DNA from 4 places in the Erwinia sp. 9145 genome. Region 3 is predicted to be linked to each of the others. Evidence: predicted binding sites of a transcription regulator. Region 3 holds the regulator's gene; each other region holds the start of a gene.
What was found. The regulator Fur, encoded in region 3, represses iron uptake genes when iron is present. The targets are predictions, from matches to a motif close to ATAATAATGAGAACNACTATCAA.
Positions count from the first base shown of each region.

Region 1 (5,311 bases), 2.7 Mb from region 3:
GTCAGCTATTAATGCTGGCTGGCGGAACGTATTCAGTCCGCAACGATCTCTTCATAGAGCGCGCGCAGGCGGAGCCGCAAATAGCGCACGGCCTTGTGCTTACGCGACAACAGCGCCTGCACGCTGACGCCCGTTTCCTGCGCCAGCGCGTTAACGCTGTAGTCGTAAAGCTCGGTTTTAACGAACGCCTCGTATTGCGCGGGCGGTAACGCTGCCAGCGCGTCGCTCAGCTCCTCCCAGAACAACTCGCTCAGATACGCCTCTTCCGGGGTTTCCGTCTCGCCGAAAAGGATCTCCGACAGCTCCTCTTCCGGCAGGGTATCGTCGCTGGCGAAGAAGTCGGAAAACGGCAGCTCGCGTTTTTTACGTCCGCGATCGATCATTTCGTTGCGCGCGGCGCGAAACAGCCAGGCGGCGACGTTCTCCACCGGCTGCTCCACCTTCATCAACTGAACGGTGATGTCCTGTAAGATGTCATCGGCATCGGCCCGCGTGGCCGTCCGGCCGCGAATAAAAGCCTGAAGCCGTGAACGGCAGGCGCTGAGCGCCGACATCACCAGAGAGTCTTCCGCCATTAACGTCACTCAGCGTCCGGCGCTTTAGGGGCGTGCTCTTCCGCCGGACGTTCGGCCCGGGCCTGTTCTTCATGGGCGTGGGGCCAGTCGCGGCGACGGTGATGACCGCGATGCCTGAAACCATCATGACGATGCCGGGAAAACTGTTCACGCTCTTCCGGCGTCATCTGCATCCAGCGTTCATGCATCCGGCGACGCGCGCCAAACATACCGGGACGCAAACCCAGCCCGCCAAACAGGATACGGCACAGGATCAGCATGCCCAGCGCCTGCCAGAAGCCGATGCTCTTTACGCCCAGCAGCGCGGGCAGCAGCGCATTCCACAGCGACATCACCAGCAGGCCCAGCGCCACAAACAGCACCACGCCAATCAGCAGCGGTTTTGCCATTGAACGTCCGCCAAAATGGCGACCGCGCCCGCGCCCGTGCTCATGCAGTTCAAAATCTCTCATTTTTAACACTCCTCATTGTGTGTTTTAGTCTGTGTAATGAGGTAGACGAATCAGCGACAGAAATATTGCCAAAAAAATGTGCGGCGAAGGGAAAAAGCCGCTGGAAAGTCAGCGGCGAGGTGATGGAATGAACGTCAGATAGCCGGCGCGGAAGCACTCAGAAATTATAGGAGAGGCTCACGGAGTAGTTACGCGGTTCGCCATAAACTTCGTAGTCGCTGAGGGTGGAATAGTAAGTCCGGTCGAACAGGTTGTTAAGGTTCGCCTGCACCGCCAGTTGTTTGGTGACCTGGTAGCGGCCAAACAGATTAACCAGTGGATAGCTGCTCTGGTAGAGGCGCGTGGCGCCTTCCGGCCCGGTCACGTCCTGATAAGTACGATTTTGCCAGTTGATGCCGCCGCCCAGCGTCAGTTCAGGCAGCGTTGGCAGTCGGTAGCGGGTAAACAGCTTAAACTGCGTTTGCGGAAGCTGGCTGTTAAAGCGATCGTTGTTGGCGTCTTTTGCCACGTAGCGCGTCGCGCCGAAGGTCATCTGGAGATTATCCGTGAGTGCGCCGTTCAGCTCAAATTCTGCGCCTTTACTGACTACGCCCTTCGCGGCTTTATACGCCTGTTCGCTGGTGCCGTCGACGAAGCTGCTGCCATCTTCCTGGCCCACATTCTCCTGTTCAATACGGAACACGGCGACGTTTGCCGTCAGACGGCCGTTCAGCCAGCCCGATTTCAGGCCGGTTTCGTAGTTCTTGCCGGTAACGGGTTTCAGATAGCTGCCGCTGCGATCGCGCTTATCCTGCGGCTTGAAGATTGAGGTATAGCTGGCATAGGCGGACCAGGTGTCGTCAATGTCATAAACCAGTCCGCCGTACGGCGTCAGATTGTTTTTACTCATTTCGCCGCTGCTGCCGACGGTGCTCCACTGGGTGTAGCGCGTGCCGACAATCAGCGAGAGCGGATCGGCCAGCGAGAAGCGCGCGGCGCTGTAGGCCGATTTTTGCCTGATCATATCGTCAGACGATTTCTCGAAATCGCTCCAGGTCGGTTCGATAATATCGCCGTCCCAGTGATTGATATCACCCATATCGGCAACGTCAATCGAGTTCGAGGCGCTGTAATACAGATTGCGCTGGCGGCTGTAGCTGACGCCAGCCAGCAGCTCATGCTGACGACCGAACAACTCCACCGGGCCGCTGGCGAAGGTATCCACCGAGTCGAGACGGCGCGAGCCTTTAAACCAGCCGCCGTAGCCTTGCAGACCCTCGCCGGTGGCCGCATCAGGGAAATTAAAGGAGTACATCAGCTTGGTATCGAAGTCGGTTTCCGCATGGGTGCCGTTCAGGCGCGCCGTCCAGCCGTTATCAAAGTTGTGCGTGGCGTTGGCAAACACCTTGCGGGAGTTGATGTTGTAGTGCGTCCAGTCCGCCGACGGGTTAGTGCTGCGATCGAAACTGGTGCGTGAACCGTCGCTGTACCAGGTCGGCAAACCGCCCCAGGTCGGGTTGCCCGTGGCGCTGCGCTGGTAGTCGTAGCCCAGCGACACCGTGGTATTTTCCGTGACATCCGCATCCAGCACGCCGTAAAGGAATTTTTTGCTCTTATGGTAGCGATCCAGCCAGCTATCCTGATCCTGATAGCCTGCCACCACGCGGCCGCGCACGGTGCCCGAATCATTCAACGGCGCGGAGAGATCCGCCACGTAACGCTGCTTGTCCCAGCTGCCGTAAGAGGCGCTGAGGTTACCGGTGAATGCGCGGCTGTCGGCGTGCTTGCGCACCATATTCACGGACGCCGACGGGTTGCCCGCGCCGGTCATCAGGCCCGTCGCGCCGCGCACCACTTCGATGCGGTCATAGATGGCGGTATCGCCACCGGCATCGCCGAAGTTCCACGCTTCCGAAACGGTAGTGGGAATGTCGTCAAAGGTGTAGTTATCGATATAGAAACCGCGTGAGTAGGAGCCGTTTCGCTCGCTGTCCACGACGTTGGCGGACACGCCGGTCGTATTCGCCAGCACGTCGCCCACGGTCTGAAGGTTTTGATCCTGCATGCGCTGTTTGGTGATGATACTCACCGACTGCGGCACATCACGCGGCGTCAGCAGCATTTTTGTTCCGGCGCGGGTGGTCTTCGCGCTGTAGTCCTGATCTTCATTCACGGCTTCTCCGCTGTCGGTGGTGGCGTTAACCACCAGATCCTGCGAAGAGGTGGCGGCATCTGCCGCCTGCGCCTGAAGGTTAATTAACGCCGGGACGGCCAGTGCCAACAGGGAAACGGCAAATACGGGACGAGAACCTGCCGCGCGCGAACGGGTTCCTCTGATGTGAAAAGGCATGCTACTTCCTTTCTGTGATGTTGTTTTTATTAGTAACCCACTGTTTTTAGTAAGGTCTTTGCCACTGCGCTTTTGTCGCGCGGCAATATGCTAGCACAGAAAGACTAAATGATAATGAGGATAATTATCATTATTATGTAATTAATATGAGGGTGAGATGCCGACAACCGGCCGCGGATGGAGAACTGCCTACCACGCCATGGCTGTTTTTGTACTCCGTAAAAAACAGCACGCGGCGAGGTTTCATGACTTTACATTTTACGTGCCGGTTTCAGCCGCTCGGGTAGCCCACCAGCAGAGTAATGAGCCAAAGCTCACCATGGCGGCGCCTTGCCAAAAAGTTACCGTCAGCGCTGAACCGAGAATAAACGTGGCGAGCAGGGCGGATATCACCGGGACAAAATAGGATGCCGTGGCTAATACGGTAACGTTGCCGTGCAAAATACCGATGTTCCAGGCGGCATAGCCAAACCCCATTGCGCACGCGGCCAGAACTACATTGATGGTGGTCGCTATCGTCAGGGTAAATTCCGGCTGTGGACTTAAGAGGTATTTCACCCACAGCGATATCGCCGTCAGTATAAAAAACAGCGTAATACCGTTATTACCCTGAGCAATTTTCTTCGTTACCACGCAGTAAATTGCCCAGATCATTGCCCCGGTAAACGCCAGCCCATAGCTTAAGACGTTGCTGTTAATGTTCCCGACAATGTGTGCGGCGGCAAAGCCCCGCTCGCCGCCCAGCACGCAACCAATGCCGGCAATGGCGATCAGCAGGCCGGGGACGATCATCAGGCTGGTTTTCTGGCGGTTAACCAGCACCGAAAGTACGATGGTCAGGCCGGGCCAGAGGTAATTCACCATGCCAACTTCAATGGCCTGCGTGCCGGTGTTGGCAAAGCCCAGCGACAGTGATAAACAGAGCTCATAGCTAACGAACAGCAGGCTGCCGAGGATCAGATACGCACGAGGAAAGCGTCTGAGATCAGGAAAACCCACGGTAAACAGCAGCAGTACTGCGCTGAGCGTGTAGATCATGGCCGCGCCGCCCACGGCGCCAAAGCCTTCGCTGACGCTGCGGATCAGGCCGACGACAGCGCTCCACAACAGAACGGCGATCAGGCCGATTAACGTTGCTCTTTTCTGGTTCATCCCTGCGAAACCTCTCGTCGACGTGCTCCCGACGTTGTTAACTGATGGTTGATAGACAATTAAAATGGCCCGTTTTGGATTCATTAGTGACACAACGCCGTGGGTAATAAACGTTTCCGTGCAGAGAGTTTACGGGCCGTGCGGCAGGATATGACAGGCGGCTCAACCCACCGATGCCGGGCAGAATATATCGGCAGGTTGATCGGCATGGCGAAAAACTGTCGCTCACTGCGGTCGTTTGGTGCTGAGCGTTACCGACCACAGCTCGCTTTTACAACGTGGGCAGGCCAGCGTCTGCTGCGCGTTAAGCTGCTGCGTCAGGCCGCAGTGATTGCAGGCGTATAAACCCGTCTTCGGCACGCGCGTATACTCCTGACGATGCTCCGGCGGCAGCACCGACATACCGGGACGGACGTCATCGGCATCGTAAAAGTAAGTACTGATCCCGCCATCCACCTCAAGCAGCGCCAGCCGCACCTGGCCCAGATGTTCTACGCCTTGCTGACGCAGCTCCATAAAAAATTCGTCTTCGGATATATTCAGATTGTCCAGGCTCTTCAGCTCATACAATCCCTCTTTAATCAGCGTCACCACATCGCCTTCAATCCATTTCGAGAAACGCGGGCTGAACGATGTAAAAAAAGTCGTCAGGCGGTAGAGCACCAGCAGGACGATAAAAACCATGGCGACCGGCAATATCGGCACGTCGTGATAAAAGGTGACGTCGCCGGAGGCTGAACCCAGCGTCAGCACAATCACCAGTTCAAACAGCGAGAGCTGCCGGATGCCGCGCCTGCCGGAGA
Region 1 covers NZ_JQNE01000001.1:3,817,914-3,823,224, reverse strand. The annotation lists gene FA91_RS18015 (beta-propeller fold lactonase family protein) at 1-12, shown strand, start outside; gene FA91_RS18010 (RNA polymerase sigma factor) at 33-575, opposite strand; gene FA91_RS18005 (hypothetical protein) at 581-1,027, opposite strand; gene fhuE (ferric-rhodotorulic acid/ferric-coprogen receptor FhuE) at 1,185-3,356, opposite strand; gene yddG (aromatic amino acid DMT transporter YddG) at 3,615-4,508, opposite strand; gene FA91_RS17990 (YetF domain-containing protein) at 4,734-5,311, opposite strand, start outside.
Region 1: the regulator Fur is predicted to act here: its motif matches at 3,465-3,487, upstream of fhuE (ferric-rhodotorulic acid/ferric-coprogen receptor FhuE).

Region 2 (5,311 bases), 1.8 Mb from region 3:
CCGCGCTGATTGGCTGCTGCAACGATCGACCGGCTTTCCTGATGGAGTTTTATCGCGCCAGCGAGGATGAGATCGGTAAGTTTTATTCGGCCCGGCCGGATGATTACGGCATGCACATTCTGATTGCGCCCGCCAGCACGCCAGTGAAGCAGTTCAGCTGGCAGGTCTTCACCGTAGTGATGGACTACATGTTCAGCCTGCCTGAGGTGAAGCGCGTGGTGGTTGAACCGGACGTGCGCAATAACAAAATTCACCCGCTCAACAAGCGCGCTGGCTTTCGCTACCAGCACACCATTGATATGGGCCACAAAACCGCGTGGCTGGCCTTTTGCCAGCGCGACGATTATCAACACGCCTTGCTACAGGAATCTCTGACGATGAACCAGACAACGCCACTGCTTACCGGCACCCACCTCTCCGGTGACAACTGGGCGCAGGCGAACCGCCTGCTGATCCGCAAAGCCATTGCCGAATTCAGCCATGAAAAGATCCTCGCGCCAGCCGATTTAGGCGTGGGTCGCTATGCGCTGGCCGTGCCGGGCGGTGAAGCCGAATACCACTTCAGCGCCCGGCGACTGGCGCTGGATCACTGGGAAATTGACGCCGCTTCGCTCGGCAAACAGGAAAACGGTCGCGCCCTGCCGCTGGATGCGTTGCAGTTCATCGTCGAATTCAATGAGCAGGCAGGCATTTCACAGGCGCTGCTGGCGACCTACATGGAAGAGATCAGCAGCACGCTGTGCAGCAGCGTATTTAAGCTGCAAAAAGACAATCCGGACAGCCAGGCGCTGGTGAAAGCGGACTTCCAGACCGTCGAAGCCTCAATGACCGAGGGCCATCCATGCTTTGTTGCCAACAACGGTCGTATCGGCTTTGATGCACGCGACTATCTGGCTTTTGCACCGGAAGCAGCCGCACCAATCGCTCTGGTCTGGGTGGCGGTTCACCAGCGCAATGCGCACTTCTCCAGCCTCAGCGATCTTGAGTACGAACAACTTATGCGTGAGGAACTGGGCCAGTCCGCCGTTGACCAGTTCAATGAGCGGCTGGTCGAGAAAGGGCTTCAGCCGAAAGAGTACCTCCTGATGCCGGTTCACCCGTGGCAGTGGCAGAACAAGTTGTTAACCGTCTTCGCGGCGGACATTGCCAATAACGACATTGTTTACCTGGGCACCGGTGACGACCGCTACCAGGCCCAGCAGTCAATTCGCACCTTTTTCAACCGCAGCCAGCCTGAAAAGCGTTACGTAAAAACGGCGTTGTCGGTACTGAACATGGGCTTTATGCGCGGGCTGTCTCCGTATTATATGGCCACCACGCCAGCGATTAACGAATGGCTTGAGGATCTGGTCAAAAAGGATACCTGGCTACAGCGCTGCGGCTTCCGCATTCTGCGCGAGGTGGCGGCCATTGGCTATCATAACCGCTACTATGAAAAAGCCGTTAAGGGCGACTCCGCCTATAAAAAAATGTTTGCCGCGCTGTGGCGCGATAACCCGGTTTCCGACCTCAAACCCGGCCAGCGCCTGATGACTATGGCCTCTTTTCTTCACCTTGATCGGCATCAGAACGCGCTGCTGCCCGCCCTGATTGCTGATTCCGGTTTACCGGCGGAACAGTGGATAGCACGTTACCTCACCTGCTATCTCAGCCCGCTGCTGCACTGTTTTTATCAGTACGATCTGGTGTTCATGCCGCACGGCGAAAATCTGATCCTGTTGCTGGAAAACAACGTGCCGGTCAGCGCATATATGAAAGATATTGGTGAAGAAATTGCCGTGATGAATCCGGATGCCGAACTGCCAGAAAGAGTACAGCGTCTGGCGGTAGACGTGCCGGAAAACCTCAAGCTGCTGTCGATTTTCACCGACGTTTTCGACTGTATTTTCCGTTTTGTCGGGGCGATCCTCGATCAATCCGGCACGCTGCCTGAGGAGAAATTCTGGCAGGCCGTCGCCCATTGCGTGAAGGAATATCAGCAGGCGCATCCGCAGTTTGCCGGTAAGTTTTCCCGCTACGATCTCTTTACGCCTGAGTTCAGCCGCTCCTGCCTGAACCGCCTGCAACTGGCCAATAATCAGCAGATGATCAATCTGTCCGATCCGGCTGAAAACCTGAAATTTGCCGGCACATTAGCCAATCCCATTGCCGGATGGCGTTAAAATTTCAGTAATGCGCACGTGATATGCTGTATGTTGGCGCGGCCGCTTTTCCGGCCGCGTTTTTGATCGTTTCACCTTCGGAAAAGGATCCCCAATGGCTTTTTTTGTACCCGTGTCGACCCTGACGCGACGACACTTACTTTTTCCGCTGTCGCTGGTGCTGTTTGAATTCGCAACCTATATCGCACACGACATGATCCAGCCCGGCATGCTGTTGGTCACGCAGGAGTTTCACGTCGGCCCTGAATGGGTTTCTGCTTCACTGACGGCCTACCTGACCGGCGGCATCGTGTTGCAGTGGCTGCTCGGCCCGCTCTCCGACCGGTTTGGCCGTCGTCCGGTGATGCTCTCCGGCGTGGCGTTTTTTATGCTGAGCTGCCTGGCAACGCACTGGGTACAAAGCATCGAGCAGTTCGTTTTACTGCGCTTTCTTCAGGGGATAAGCCTGTGTTTTATTGGCGCGGTGGGCTACGCGGCCATTCAGGAAGCGTTCAATGAATCGCTCAGCGTAAAAATAATGGCGCTGATGGCTAACGTGGCGCTACTGGCGCCGCTGGCTGGCCCGCTTGCCGGGGCGGCCTTTCTGACCGTTGGCGACTGGCGCACCATGTTTTGGTTATTTGCCGCCGTCTCGGCGCTGGCCCTGCTGGGACTCTGGCGCGCCATGCCCGAAACGGCAGGAGACAGCACCAGCTCGCTCTCGCTCAGCTCGCTGGGTAAAGGCTACTACGCGCTGCTGAAAGATCGCCAGGTGATTAGCGGCTCGCTGGCGATTGGCCTGGTCACCATTCCCTGTCTCGCATGGGTTGCTTTATCACCGGTGATCCTGATCCGCGACGAGGGGCTGAGCCGCATGGACTATGCGCTGCTTCAGCTTCCCGTTTTTCTGGCGATGATCGCAGGCAACCTGACGCTGGGCCATCTCGCCAGCCGCCTTCCCGTTGAACAGCCGCTGCGGCTGGGCGCCTGGCCGATCATTATCGGGCTGGGCATCGCCGCTGTCGCCGCCACCATCAATGCGCACAGCTACCTGTGGCTGACCGCCGGGCTGAGCATTTATGGTTTTGGCACCGGACTGGTCACTGCCGGGCTTTATCGTCTGACGCTGTTTTCAAGCAGCGCCGGGAAAGGAAGCGTGGCGGCGATGTTGGGGATGATCAGCATTGTGGTCTTCGCGCTGGGTATTGAAGCAGCCAAAGCCGCCTACTTTAGCGCAGGCAGCGGCGGATTCAGTCTGGTGAATGCCGCCTGTGGTTTACTCTGGCTGTGGCTGGTGCGGGCGTTTCTGCGCGAAAGCCAGCGCCGCATGCATGAAAAAACAATCTTATAACCGCTTTACCGCATTCTGCCTTCCTCAGGGCAGAATGCGGTCGTCAAAAACGCGATAACCCTACACTTTCTGTATGAAAATCCAGCACATTCATCACTTGAAATACATTGTTATAAAGATAATAATTCTCATTGCTATTAACACTCTCGTTTGCATCGCATGCCCGGATGTCCAACTGTTCTCCCCTACGCACGGAGAACAACCAAACTGATTTTTGTGAAGGAACTGATAATGAGAATGCCTTTTACCCTGAAGCGTTCTGTTCTGCTTTGCGCTTTCGCGCTTTCCGCCCCCGCGCTGACCTTTGCGGCGGACACGCTGGTAGTGACCGCTCAACCCGCTGAAACCGCCACCACGCCGACGGAAGGCTATACGGCAAAAACCAGCCAGGGCGCTACCAAAACCGATCGCCCGCTGATCACCACCGGCCAGTCGGTTTCCGTGGTGACGCGTCAGCAGATGGAAGACCAGGGCGCGATGGATGTTAACCAGGCGTTGAACTATACCGCCGGCGCCTTCACAAACTTCGCCGGGGCGGCCACGCGTTACGATACGGTTTCGCTGCGCGGCTTTCACGGTGGCGATGTGGATAACATCTTCCTCGACGGCCTGCGCCTGATGAGCGATCCGGGCAGCTACAACGTCCTTCAGGTCGATCCGTGGTTTTTAGAACGTATCGATGTGATCAAAGGCCCCTCCTCCGCCCTGTACGGCCAGACGGTGCCCGGCGGGCTGGTCATGGAAACGTCGAAGCGGCCGCAGTTCGCTCCCGAAGGCCATTTCCGCCTTTCGACCGGCACCAACAGCACCAACAGCGCGGCCTTCGATTACACCAACGCCATTAACGATCGGTGGGCGTTCCGCCTGACCGGCATCACCCGCAACAGCGATACGCAATACGACCACACCCGCGAAGAAAAATATGCGATTTCCCCGTCTCTGCTCTGGCAGCCGGATGAAGACACGTCGCTGCTGATGCGCGCCTATTTGCAAAAAGATCCCTCCGGCGGCTATCACAGCGCGGTGCCAGGTGACGGCAGCATTACCGAACACAACGGCCGCAAACTGAGCAACGGTTTTTATGATGGCGACAGTTCACTGGATCAGTTCAAACGTAACGAACAAATCTACAGCGCTGAATTTTCGCATCGCTTTAACGACACCTGGGCGTTTCGTTCCAACGCCAGCTATTCGCACTCCAATGTCGATCTCGACCAGGTGTACCAGATTGGCTGGGATACCACCGATCCTGACCTGCTGAATCGCTACTACTCCGGCTCACGATCCTCGCTGGACGCCTTCGCTATTGATAATCAGTTAGAGGCCGATTTCGCCACCGGTGAAGTCGACCACAAAGTGGTGCTGGGCGCGGAATATCATCAGTATAAAAACGACCTGTATGATGCTTCCGGTTTTGCCAGCCAGCTGAATGCCGTTACCGGAGAAGCCGTCGGCGTGAATCCCGCTTACGCGTTCTCCGCCTCGCAGCGCCGCTACTATCAGACCGGGGTTTATTTACAGGATGAGATGATCTGGAATAAATGGCATCTGGATCTCTCTGGTCGTTACGATCGTATTGTTTCCCAGACTGAAAACTACGATGTGAACAGCAAGTACCGTCGTCAGGACGACCATATTGGCGGCCGCGCGGCGCTGCTTTATGCCTTCGATAACGGCATTTCGCCCTATGCCAGCTACAGCCAGGCCATTACGCCGCAGTCACTCTCCGGTCAGGACGGTAACCTGCTCAAGCCGACCACCTCAGAGCAGTATGAGGCAGGCGTGAAATATCAGCCGGTGGGCACCTCCGATCTCTATT
Region 2 covers NZ_JQNE01000001.1:2,910,746-2,916,056, forward strand. The annotation lists gene FA91_RS13855 (GNAT family N-acetyltransferase) at 1-2,162, shown strand, start outside; gene FA91_RS13860 (MFS transporter) at 2,257-3,492, shown strand; gene FA91_RS13865 (TonB-dependent siderophore receptor) at 3,724-5,311, shown strand, end outside.
Region 2: the regulator Fur is predicted to act here: its motif matches at 3,608-3,630, upstream of FA91_RS13865 (TonB-dependent siderophore receptor).

Region 3 (5,311 bases):
GATCTTATTGGCTGGAATGCCGTTCCGGCCTGGCCGCATCCGGCTTTGTTTATTCGGGGGGAGCGCTCACCTTATCTGGACGACGCTTACCGTGATGCGCTGCTTTCCCAGTTTCCGCAGGCACGCGCGCACGTTATCAGCGGTGCCGGACACTGGGTACATGCTGAGAAACCCGATGCCGTTTTACGCGGTATCCGACGCTTTCTTGCACAATAAACAGAAATATTCAGTCGATTTGTTAAATCGTTGTCGCGGTAAGTTTTGCCAGGGTATGATGGCGCGCTCATTAAGGGCCGCTGGTTGTATTTCAGGCGTTAAGAGCCCATTTATTAACCCTTCAGCCTTTCATTAGTACGATCCTATGGCAAAAGAGAACACGGACCGCACGACGATCGACCTGTTCGCCGATGAACGACGTCCGGGACGTCCAAAGACCAACCCGCTCACGCGCGATGAGCAGTTGCGTATTAATAAGCGCAATCAGCTCAGACGGGACAAAGTGCGCGGCCTGAAGCGCGTTGAGCTGAAAATAAACGCCGAAGCTGTTGATGCGCTCAATCAGCTTGCCGAAGCGCGAAATATCAGTCGTAGCGAGTTGATTGAAGAGATGGTGCTGGCACAGTTAACCCGCCAGCAGCGTTGAGTTTTAACCTTACAGAATGCGTTATCTCACAGCACAAAGCGACAAAAGCAGGAGCATTTCACGTTTATACCCTTCTGCCTCTCTGCTATTATTGCCTGAATCTGTTTTATCAGCAGCCACCATATCAATACGTTTCAAGAGGTTACTAGACGCATGGCAATCGTAGGCATTTTCTTTGGTAGCGATACGGGCAATACGGAAAACATTGCAAAAATGATTCAGAAGCAGCTCGGTTCTGACGTTGCTGAAGTTCATGATATCGCTAAAAGCAGCAAAGAAGATCTTGAAGCCTTTGATATTCTGCTTTTAGGCATACCGACCTGGTACTACGGTGAAGCGCAATGCGACTGGGACGACTTTTTCCCTACGCTGGAAGAGATTGATTTCAACGGTAAGCTGGTTGCCCTTTTTGGCTGCGGCGATCAGGAAGACTATGCTGAATATTTCTGCGATGCGATGGGCACCATTCGCGACATTATCGAGCCTAACGGCGCGGTGATTGTTGGTCACTGGCCGACCGAAGGTTACAATTTTGAAGCCTCTAAAGGGCTTGCGGACGATACGCATTTCCTTGGTCTGGCTATTGACGAAGATCGTCAACCCGAGTTGACCGCTTCCCGTACGGAACAGTGGGTAAAGCAGATTTATGAAGAGCTTCAGCTCAAAGAGATCCTTGAAGCATAACGAACACTTTAGCTTGATGTGAGAGAAGTCACATCAAGCCAGTGGTTTTTCCTATAGAAGTGATAGATACATATTTGTAACTTTTGCCCGCATAACTGTAGAATACCCGCATCGGTTATCCAGCCTTTTGAGCAGTTTGCTCTGGCGGCGACTACGGCAGCCCGTTTCCATTTCAACGTATCAGTTCTATAATGAGACGCAGTTTGCTTTCTGTGTCGACCGATGTTCACGGTTTTTCAGCCACTTAGTGACTAGCAAAGTAACAGGATAATATCCGCATGACTGACAATAACACCGCATTAAAGAAGGCCGGCCTGAAAGTCACGCTTCCACGCTTAAAGATTCTGGAAGTCCTTCAGGAACCAGAGGGCCATCACGTCAGTGCGGAAGACTTGTATAAACGCCTGATTGATATGGGCGAAGAAATTGGTCTGGCCACGGTTTACCGCGTGCTGAACCAGTTTGACGACGCAGGGATTGTGACGCGCCACAACTTTGAAGGCGGTAAATCCGTATTTGAATTGACGCAGCAGCATCATCACGATCATCTGATTTGCCTGGACTGTGGAAAAGTGATCGAATTCACTGACGAATCCATTGAAACACGCCAGCGTGATATCGCCACGCGGCATGGCATCAAGCTCAGTAATCACAGTCTCTATCTGTATGGTCACTGCGCAACAGGCGACTGTCGTGAAGATGAGTCTTTGCACGACGAGTAATCGGCCCTGACGCCATAAGTATCAGTAAGATGAACTGCACCCGAAAAGTTGGCTATCCGACAAGTAAGGTGCAGTTTTTGTTTTTAGCGTGTAAAGATCTCACCGGTCGCATTACCCTCGACTACCGGTAATTTACGCTCTTTAAACGCTCCGCTAAGTGAAAACGGCCCTGTTTCGGGCCGTTAATCTCACAGTATTTCAGTGCGACTGAAACGTTTCCCATCCGCGCTGACAGCGCGAACGCTCACATTGCCTGTCACGGACGGTCTTGCACCGGCATCATAACGCTGCCAGTTTTTTCCCTGATCCACGCTGTACTCAATGGCCACGCCTGGTAAGGCGATATTGACGTTTAATTTCCCATCAACAATACGCGCGCCAGGAACCGGCAGACGATAGTGAATGCCCCGCTTATCCAGTTTTGCCAGTTCGCGTTGTCCGAGCAGGTTGGCAAATCGCTGCCAGTCTTGATGCAACGCCTGGCGATCAACGTGCCCAGTTTCTCCACCGATATATTCCCTGCCCGCCTGGTAATCCTGCTCCCATGCGGCACGATGCCAGGCGCGTTCAGCCACTGAAAGAATACGAGGGAAAATCATATATTCTGTGTTGTCGTCAGTGCGCGACGTTTCGCTCCAAAGCTGGGCGGACAAGCCATACGCGCCCGGCCAGGCTTTGTCAGATTTTGCAGTAAAAGTTTTACCGTCGCGATCGACCGAGGTCTCGGCGTTCTGCGGCAGGTTATTAGGTGCAAAACTGAACATTTTCCGCTCATCGCTAAAACGGGTTCCCCAGTAGTAGCCGCGTTCCAGCGGATTCACTTCATAGGGAAAGTCCACATAGACATAATCAGGGTTGGAGATGATGACGTCATAACCTTTGTTTGCCCAGTCGTTGGCAGAGTTAAAGCCTCCCCAGTAGAGCGTATCCCAGAAGTTAACGGCAACGCGTTCAGTGGCAAACGCTTTAGCATTTTCCGCATCCTTCAGCCCGTCTTGCCAGGCCTGCATTTTTTCAATGCCGTGTTGCTTAACCTGCTTGCTGACCTGCAATGCAAAATAGCTGGGCAGATGTTCCAGATCCGCCACCTTGCCTTCTTTAATCATTTTCTGACAAACCAGCGATTTCGCCCACGGTTTGTCTTCTTTGCGCATATCAAGTAAGCCCGTACCCGCTACCGGCTTGTTAATGTCGGAATAACCGGCGCCCAGACGAATATTTTTTGCTTCGTCGCCGCCGAAGTGCCAGGTTTTAAGCGGTTGCCCGGCCTCACCGTGCATTTTGTTAATTTCACCGATTATCTTATCGGTAAAGCGCAGCGAAGAATCCAGGCAGGGGTTCAGATAGCTGGTACGATCGTAAAGCTGCACCGAGGTCGTGTTGGAATTATCCGTGGGATCGACCAGCCGATACTCTGAGGCTTCGGACGTTTTGCCCATTTTCATCAGACGATGATAGCGGGCTTCCATTGAGATTACGGCAGCCCTGGCATGAGCCGGCATGTCGATCTCCGGGATCACCTCAATATTTCTTGCCGCGGCGTATTTCAAAATATCAATGTAATCCTGACGGCTGAAATGACCGGTGCCGTTATTATTGGTGTCCGGGCCGGAGCCCAACTGCGGCAACAGGCAGCGCCGCTCGGTCAGATCGTGACAGCGCTTTCCACCCACCCCGGTAAGTTCAGGCAGGCCAGGAATCTCAATACGCCAGGCTTCATCGTCGCTCAGATGAAAGTGAAATACGTTCATTTTCCACGCGGCAAGCTGATCCAACATGCGGAGAATCGCCGCTTTGCTGTGAAAGTTACGTGCAACATCCAGGAAAACACCGCGATAGGGAAAACGAGGCGCGTCGCTGGCTTTCAGAGTGGCAATTTTTGCGCTGCCGTCCGCGGGGAGCAGTGAGAGGATCGACTGAAGGCCGTAAAATACACCGCCTTGATCGTAGCCAACCACCTGTGCTTTTTCTTTATCAATCACCAACTGATAGCCACCGGCAATCGCCAGCTCAGCATTCAACATGTTGCTGTCAATTCGCGTGGAAATCTCATAACCGCTGGCGTGCTCTTTCAGTCCCAGTAGCTGGAACCGCTGCTTTACCGCCTGCGCTTTATCAGCCGACAAACCGGAGAGATCGAGCTTTACGCCTTTCGACAGGTCAGCGTCCCCGGCCGTAATCTCAATCTGCAATGGCGTCGGAACAATCTGCCCTCTTAGCGCCGAAGCGGGAAGCAACGCCACGTCGCTGTTTTTATCAAAGCGACTGGAAGCCACCATCAGCACATTTTTGTCGTCCTGGGTGCGCTTCCACTGTTCGCCAAAGGGTTCGACGAACGTTGTCAGATCGTCCGAGTCGGTATCGATCATGATTTTCGGTTTCGCATCACCTGAGGTCACATACCATCGCGGCATGACATCGGTGATAAAAAGCTGCCAGTATTCGTTAATGATGGGGATCTCTACGGACTCACCGGCAGCGAATCCCCTGAATTTGTCCGTGGGTTCCAGTCGCGTCAAATCCCCAACAATATGCACCATACGAAACTGATCGCTTTCGACCTTTAACGTTTCGTGGACGTTGGACATATATATTGCCCAGTCTTTGCTGTGGATTGCCGGACCATGGTTGGTCAGGGTAATGGTTGCACGATTACAGGCGCTCCAGTCGGCGCCCAGAGCCGCGCAGTCAACGCCATGCTGTGCGGCCTGATTATCGGTGACCTTGTACTTCACGCCAAACTGGCTGATTTGATCGACAATTTTCTGGTTCGCCTTCGCGTAGCCACTTCCTGATGCTGACATCAACGCAACCGCAATAAGGCTGGCTTTGAACGTGTTCATCCGTTTTCCTTGTCCACTAGTAAGAGGTGTGTTCTGTTTCCTGCTGAAGCTTGCCGCATCGTGCCTCAATGTTCTCCGCGCCGCCCATCTGTTCAGCATCCAGACAGCGCTGATAATCAAGGCCGGGGATGGTTTCCTGTGGCTGCTCCGCGCTTTTTGTTGCACACGCGCTGAGCATCAGCATGGCGATGAGCGCTAGCATAGATTTCATATGGCATTCTCCCTTGACCGGCAGCGATCTTATTTACCTGCACTAAATAGTGTGAAAGGCGCTATCACGATGAACTTAACGTCTTTCTCGTCCTGAAAAATGTTGCCATAACCGCCGCCCCAGTCTGGAAGATCTGAGTGGTTGTCATAGCGTGTGTAGTGCAGTTTGACTAAGGTTCCTTTAATCGGCCCCTGCTGCACGGTATAGA
Region 3 covers NZ_JQNE01000001.1:1,109,197-1,114,507, reverse strand. The annotation lists gene ybfF (esterase) at 1-216, shown strand, start outside; gene ybfE (LexA regulated protein) at 362-643, shown strand; gene fldA (flavodoxin FldA) at 797-1,327, shown strand; gene fur (ferric iron uptake transcriptional regulator) at 1,606-2,049, shown strand; gene FA91_RS05585 (beta-N-acetylhexosaminidase) at 2,238-4,892, opposite strand; gene chiQ (ChiQ/YbfN family lipoprotein) at 4,909-5,103, opposite strand; partial or broken gene FA91_RS05575 (OprD family outer membrane porin) at 5,133-5,311, opposite strand, start outside.

Region 4 (5,311 bases), 2.1 Mb from region 3:
CTCCCAGGCGCGCCAGCGTGTGATACTCCTTTAACAATGTCTTCATGCGGTCGGCAACCGCCACCAGCAGGGTATCGCCCACGTGATGACCAAAAGCGTCGTTGACCGCTTTAAAGCCATCCAGATCCATAAACATCAGCGCAAAAGAGGTGGATTCACGTACCGCTTTATTCATCGCCTGCTCCAGGCGATCCTCCAGCAGGATGCGGTTCGGCAGACGGGTTAAATTGTCATGCAGGGCCAGCTGCGCCAGCTCGCGGTTGGCTTCAACCAGCGAAGAGGTGAGTAAAACCGCCCGTTTTTGCAGGCGCGCATCCATCGTCGACACCAGCAGCGTGATCCCCAGAATGGAGAGCGTCACCACGGTAACCAGCACCGCCAGCCAGTTGCTGTCAACGCCCGTTTCACTGGCGTGGCTGCTCATCGGAAAATGGGCGGCGGCCATGCCCGTATAGTGCATACCGGCGATCGCCATGCCCATCACCGTCGCCGCGCCAGCGCGCAGCAGGGCGATACGTGCGCCGCCGCGACGTAGCCTGAAGGCCAGCCCTAGCGCAATAAATGACGCCAGCAGCGCAATTCCGACCGATAACGCTATCCACCGCCCGTCCCAGATAATACCCGGTTCAAATATCAGCGCCGCCATGCCGATATAGTGCATTGCGATGGCCCCGGTGCCGAGAACCAGCGCGGCGAGAATCAGACGCCCCGGTGGCAAAACATCATGGCAGACAAACCACAGCGCGCCCGTCGAGGTGGCAATGGCCACCGCCATCGACATCACGGTGAGAACAGGATCGTAGCTCATCACCATTTCAAGGCTCATCGCCAGCATGCCGATAAAGTGCATCGCCCAGATGCCGATGCCCAGCGCCACGCCGCCGCCAATCAGCCACGCACGGGCCGCATCACGCGATGAAATGGCTGCTCTGCCGGCCATTTCCAGCGCCGTGTACGACGCCAGAAAAGCAACAAAAACTGAAACGGTCACCAGCAGGGGATGGTAAGAACTCATCAGCATTGACGTATCTCAGGGGGCGGCGCTGTTGCACAGTCGTCACAGGTGAACTGACCAGCGAAGCCAGGAATGGTGCTGATAATATCGGCTAAAGCGTGCGTGACTTTATTCCGGGGGCGTGAAGAAAATGCGATCTGCGTTGCAAAGGGCTGATAAAATTAATGAAAAGGGCGCAGCGGATACGCCCTTCGACTGCATTTATTCGTGCATCAGATCGCCGGCAACGTCAGCGCCGGTCATGCCTGCCGGGAAGAACGTCGGCCAGTTGACCAGCTCTTTCTCAAGCTGTTCATGGCTGCTGTCGCCAAAGAAGAGATGAAAGTGCGCCGCGTGGATTGGGCCGATTTCATGATCGCTGAACTGCACAAACCTCGGTGCCTGCGCGTCGCCGCCGCTGCGCGTAAACAAATAGCGCACGCCTTTTTTGCCGGAGGGATAGTTGAGGATTTTATATCCGCTGTAGTCGTACCTGCCCGTTACGGCTTTTACGCCGCGCTCAAAGGTCATGCTGTCTGCGGTAATTTTCAGGCCGGTAACATCGCTGGCGTAGCCTTTATCGTAATACGCTTTGTACGCCCCGGCGCTTTTTTGCGGGTCGTGCTCCGCTTTGTGGCGGAATACCGCATCCAGGCTACCGTCTTTCAGGAAGGGATAGATGGATTGCCAGCTTCCCTGCCAGTCGGTCAGCGCCCTGTCATGCACGTCAACATCGCTGAATGTGCCCTGCTGTATCGTGCTGTTGTGGCTGTGATGATGATCGTGCGAGTGTGCCAGCGCGGCGCCGGAGAAACTCGTGGAAGCGAGCGCAATAAGCAAGGCGGCCTTGTTGAGGTGTGTCATTGTTGCTCCTTAATATGAAAACAGTTGCCGGAAAAAAACGATAAAATGTTATGTTATATCGTAACATTTAGCAAGGCAGCTTTTCAGGAGCAGAGGGCATAAAAATGCCGGTCAGTTGACCGGCACAGGAAGCGTGGGAAAGAGAGGTTATCTGGCGACGGTTTCCATACCCATCAGGCCTATCTTCAGATAGCCAGCCTGACGCAGCTTGTCCATGACGGTCATCAGCGTTTCATAATCCACCGACTTATCCGCCTGGAAGAAAATGGTGGTTTCTTTATTTCCTTCCGTCTGGGCGTTCAGCGCGTTGATCATCGTTTCCCCGGTGACCGCATCGTTGCCGATGTAGAGCTGCTTATCGGCCTTGATGGAGAGATAGATCGGTTTTTCAGGACGCGGCTGCGGCGTGCTGGTGGAAGCCGGAAGGTTAACGCGCACGTCAACGGTGGCAAGCGGCGCGGCGACCATAAAGATAATCAGCAATACCAGCATCACGTCGATAAACGGCGTCACGTTGATTTCATGCATTTCGCCGTTATTGTCGAGATCTTCGTTTAATCGCATGGCCATAATGCTCAGCCCACCCGCAGTTTCTGCGTTGTGCGCGGGCTGCCGCTGGCGGCAAGATCGAGATCGCGGCTTTGCAACAGCATAATCTGCGCGGCAATGTCGCCCATAGACGCTTTGTAACTGGCAATCGTGCGGGCAAAGACGTTATAGATGACCACGGCAGGGATCGCCGCAATCAGGCCGATTGCCGTCGCCAGCAGCGCTTCCGCAATACCGGGCGCGACCACGGCGAGGTTAGTGGTTTGCGTCTGCGCAATGCCGATAAAGCTGTTCATAATGCCCCAAACGGTGCCGAACAGGCCGACAAACGGCGCGATTGCGCCAATCGTGGCGAGAAAACCGTTACCGCGCCCCGCATGGCGGCTGAAGAAGGCCACGCGGCGCTCCAGACGGAAAGCGGTACGTTCTTTAATGCCATCGTTGTCATCTGAACCGGCAGATAGCATCAGCTCATCTTCCGCTTCTTTTAACAGGCGGCTGGTCAGGCTGTTAGCATGAAAGCTGGCGCTGGTGGCTGATGCTTCATTCAGCGAGCGCGCATTTGCCAGCGCCTGCTGTTCGCGCTTCAGGCGACGTTTGGCCGAACCGAGTTCCACGCTTTTACTGAAGAAAATCGCCCAGGTAACGACCGACGCCAGCAGCAGGCCAATCATTACTACTTTAACCACGATGTCCGCATGCTGATACATGCCCCAGACGGAGAGATCCGTCTGCATCAAATTGTTCGTCACGCTATCTCCCCAGGCTCATTCAAACATAAGCAAAAAAAACCAGTGCGGATCATACCAAAAAAGCGGGGAATTGATAGTGGTTATCATTACTATTTACCGCTTCGCTGGCGTTTTTTTAGCGACTTTTTTGTTCCACCGCATTTACAGGCGCTGTTTGCTGAAACTTCCTCACTTAACGGGATGCTGAATTTCACGCCGACGCCCGGCGTGGTAACGTTAAGCCATTGACGATTTCCACAAACAGAGCAGATCTGATGACCCGTAAAAAAATTGAAACGGCGCTGATTGCCGCCGGACGCAGCAAACGCTTCACCCAGGGCGCCGTTAACAGCGTTATTCAGCGCGCGTCTTCACTGGTTTTTAACAGCGTGGCGGACAAAAAACGCGCCACCGCCGGCCGTGCTGACGGCGAACTGTTTTACGGTCGTCGCGGGACCCTGACCCACTTTTCGCTTCAGGACGCCATGACCGAGCTGGAAGGCGGCGCGGGCTGCGCGCTCTATCCCTGCGGCGCGGCGGCGGTGGCAAACGCCATTCTTTCTTTTGTTTCCGCAGGCGATAACATACTGATGGCCGGTTCTGTTTATGAACCCACCCAGGACTTCTGCACCAAAATCCTCAGTAAAATGAACGTCACCACCACCTGGTACGATCATACTACGGGCGACGCGATTGCCGATCTGGTGCAGCCCAACACGCGCGTGGTGTTTCTGGAGTCGCCCGCTTCAATCACCATGGAGGTGCAGGACGTGCCGGCGATTGTGGCTGCCGTTCGTCGTCGGGCGCCCGAGGCGGTGATTATGATCGATAATACCTGGGCGGCGGGCATTCTGTTTCGCGCGCTTGATTTCGGCGTGGACATCTCTATTCAGGCCGGCACCAAGTATCTGATTGGTCATTCGGATGCGATGATCGGCACCGCCGTTGCTAATCAGCGCTGCTGGGCGCAGCTGCGGGAAAACTCCTATCTGATGGGACAGATGGTGGATGCGGATACCGCCTATATGGCTAGCCGGGGTTTGCGAACGCTGGCGGTACGGCTGCGTCAGCATGAAGAGAGCGCGCTGCGCGTGGCGACCTGGCTTATGACGCGCCCGGAAGTCGCCGCCGTTAATCATCCGGCACTGCCGCAGAGTAAAGGCCATGCGGTCTGGCAGCGCGACTTTACCGGCAGCAGCGGCCTGTTCTCCTTCGTCCTGAAGGCGCGCCTCGACGATCGCCAACTGGCCGACTATCTCGACCATTTTGAACATTTCAGCATGGCCTACTCATGGGGCGGCTTTGAGTCGCTGATCCTCGCGAATCAGCCGGAAGAGCTGGCGGCGATCCGCCCGACAGGCGGCGTGGATTTCAGCGGCACGCTGGTCAGGCTGCATATCGGCCTGGAAAACGTTGAGGATCTGATCGCCGATCTGGCCGAGGGCTTTGCCCGCCTCACAAAAATGGAGAAATAAACGCGCCGCATTGCCCGGTCAGCGCCCTTGATCAAGGTATAAATGAGAGTTTGCAGGTACAATTGTTATCTCAACGCGGCAAACGGGATATGAAATGGGTGTACTACATGAGATTGTGCAGGCGCTGTGGCATCAGGATTTCGCCGCGCTCGCCAATCCGGTTGTGATTTGGATCGTCTACGGGATAATGTTTGTCACCCTGCTGCTGGAAAACGGCCTGCTACCCGCCTCCTTTTTGCCCGGCGACAGCCTGTTGCTGCTGGCAGGCGCGATGATTGCAAAAGGCGTGATGGGTTTTGTGCCGACGCTGCTGATCCTCACCCTGGCCGCCAGCCTGGGCTGCTGGCTCAGCTATCTTCAGGGAAAGTGGCTGGGAAACACACGGCTGGTGAAAGGCTGGCTGATGCATCTGCCCGCGCAATATCACCAGCGCGCCTGGTCGCTCTTTCACCGCCACGGCCTGATGGCGCTGCTGATTGGTCGTTTTCTGGCCTTTGTGCGCACCATTTTACCCACAATGGCGGGCATTTCCGGCCTGAAAAACGCGCGCTTTCAGCTTTTCAACTGGCTGAGCGGCCTGCTGTGGGTCGGTATTCTGATCTCCGCAGGCTATGCGATAAGTCAGGTTCCTTTTATTAAAAGGCATGAGGATCAGGTGATGGCGATCCTGATGATCCTGCCGCTGGCGCTGCTCTGCA
Region 4 covers NZ_JQNE01000001.1:3,234,131-3,239,441, forward strand. The annotation lists gene FA91_RS15315 (bifunctional diguanylate cyclase/phosphodiesterase) at 1-1,021, opposite strand, end outside; gene FA91_RS15320 (ZinT/AdcA family metal-binding protein) at 1,217-1,858, opposite strand; gene exbD (TonB system transport protein ExbD) at 2,006-2,428, opposite strand; gene exbB (tol-pal system-associated acyl-CoA thioesterase) at 2,434-3,159, opposite strand; gene metC (cystathionine beta-lyase) at 3,414-4,613, shown strand; gene FA91_RS15345 (DedA family protein) at 4,708-5,311, shown strand, end outside.
Region 4: the regulator Fur is predicted to act here: its motif matches at 3,230-3,252, upstream of exbB (tol-pal system-associated acyl-CoA thioesterase).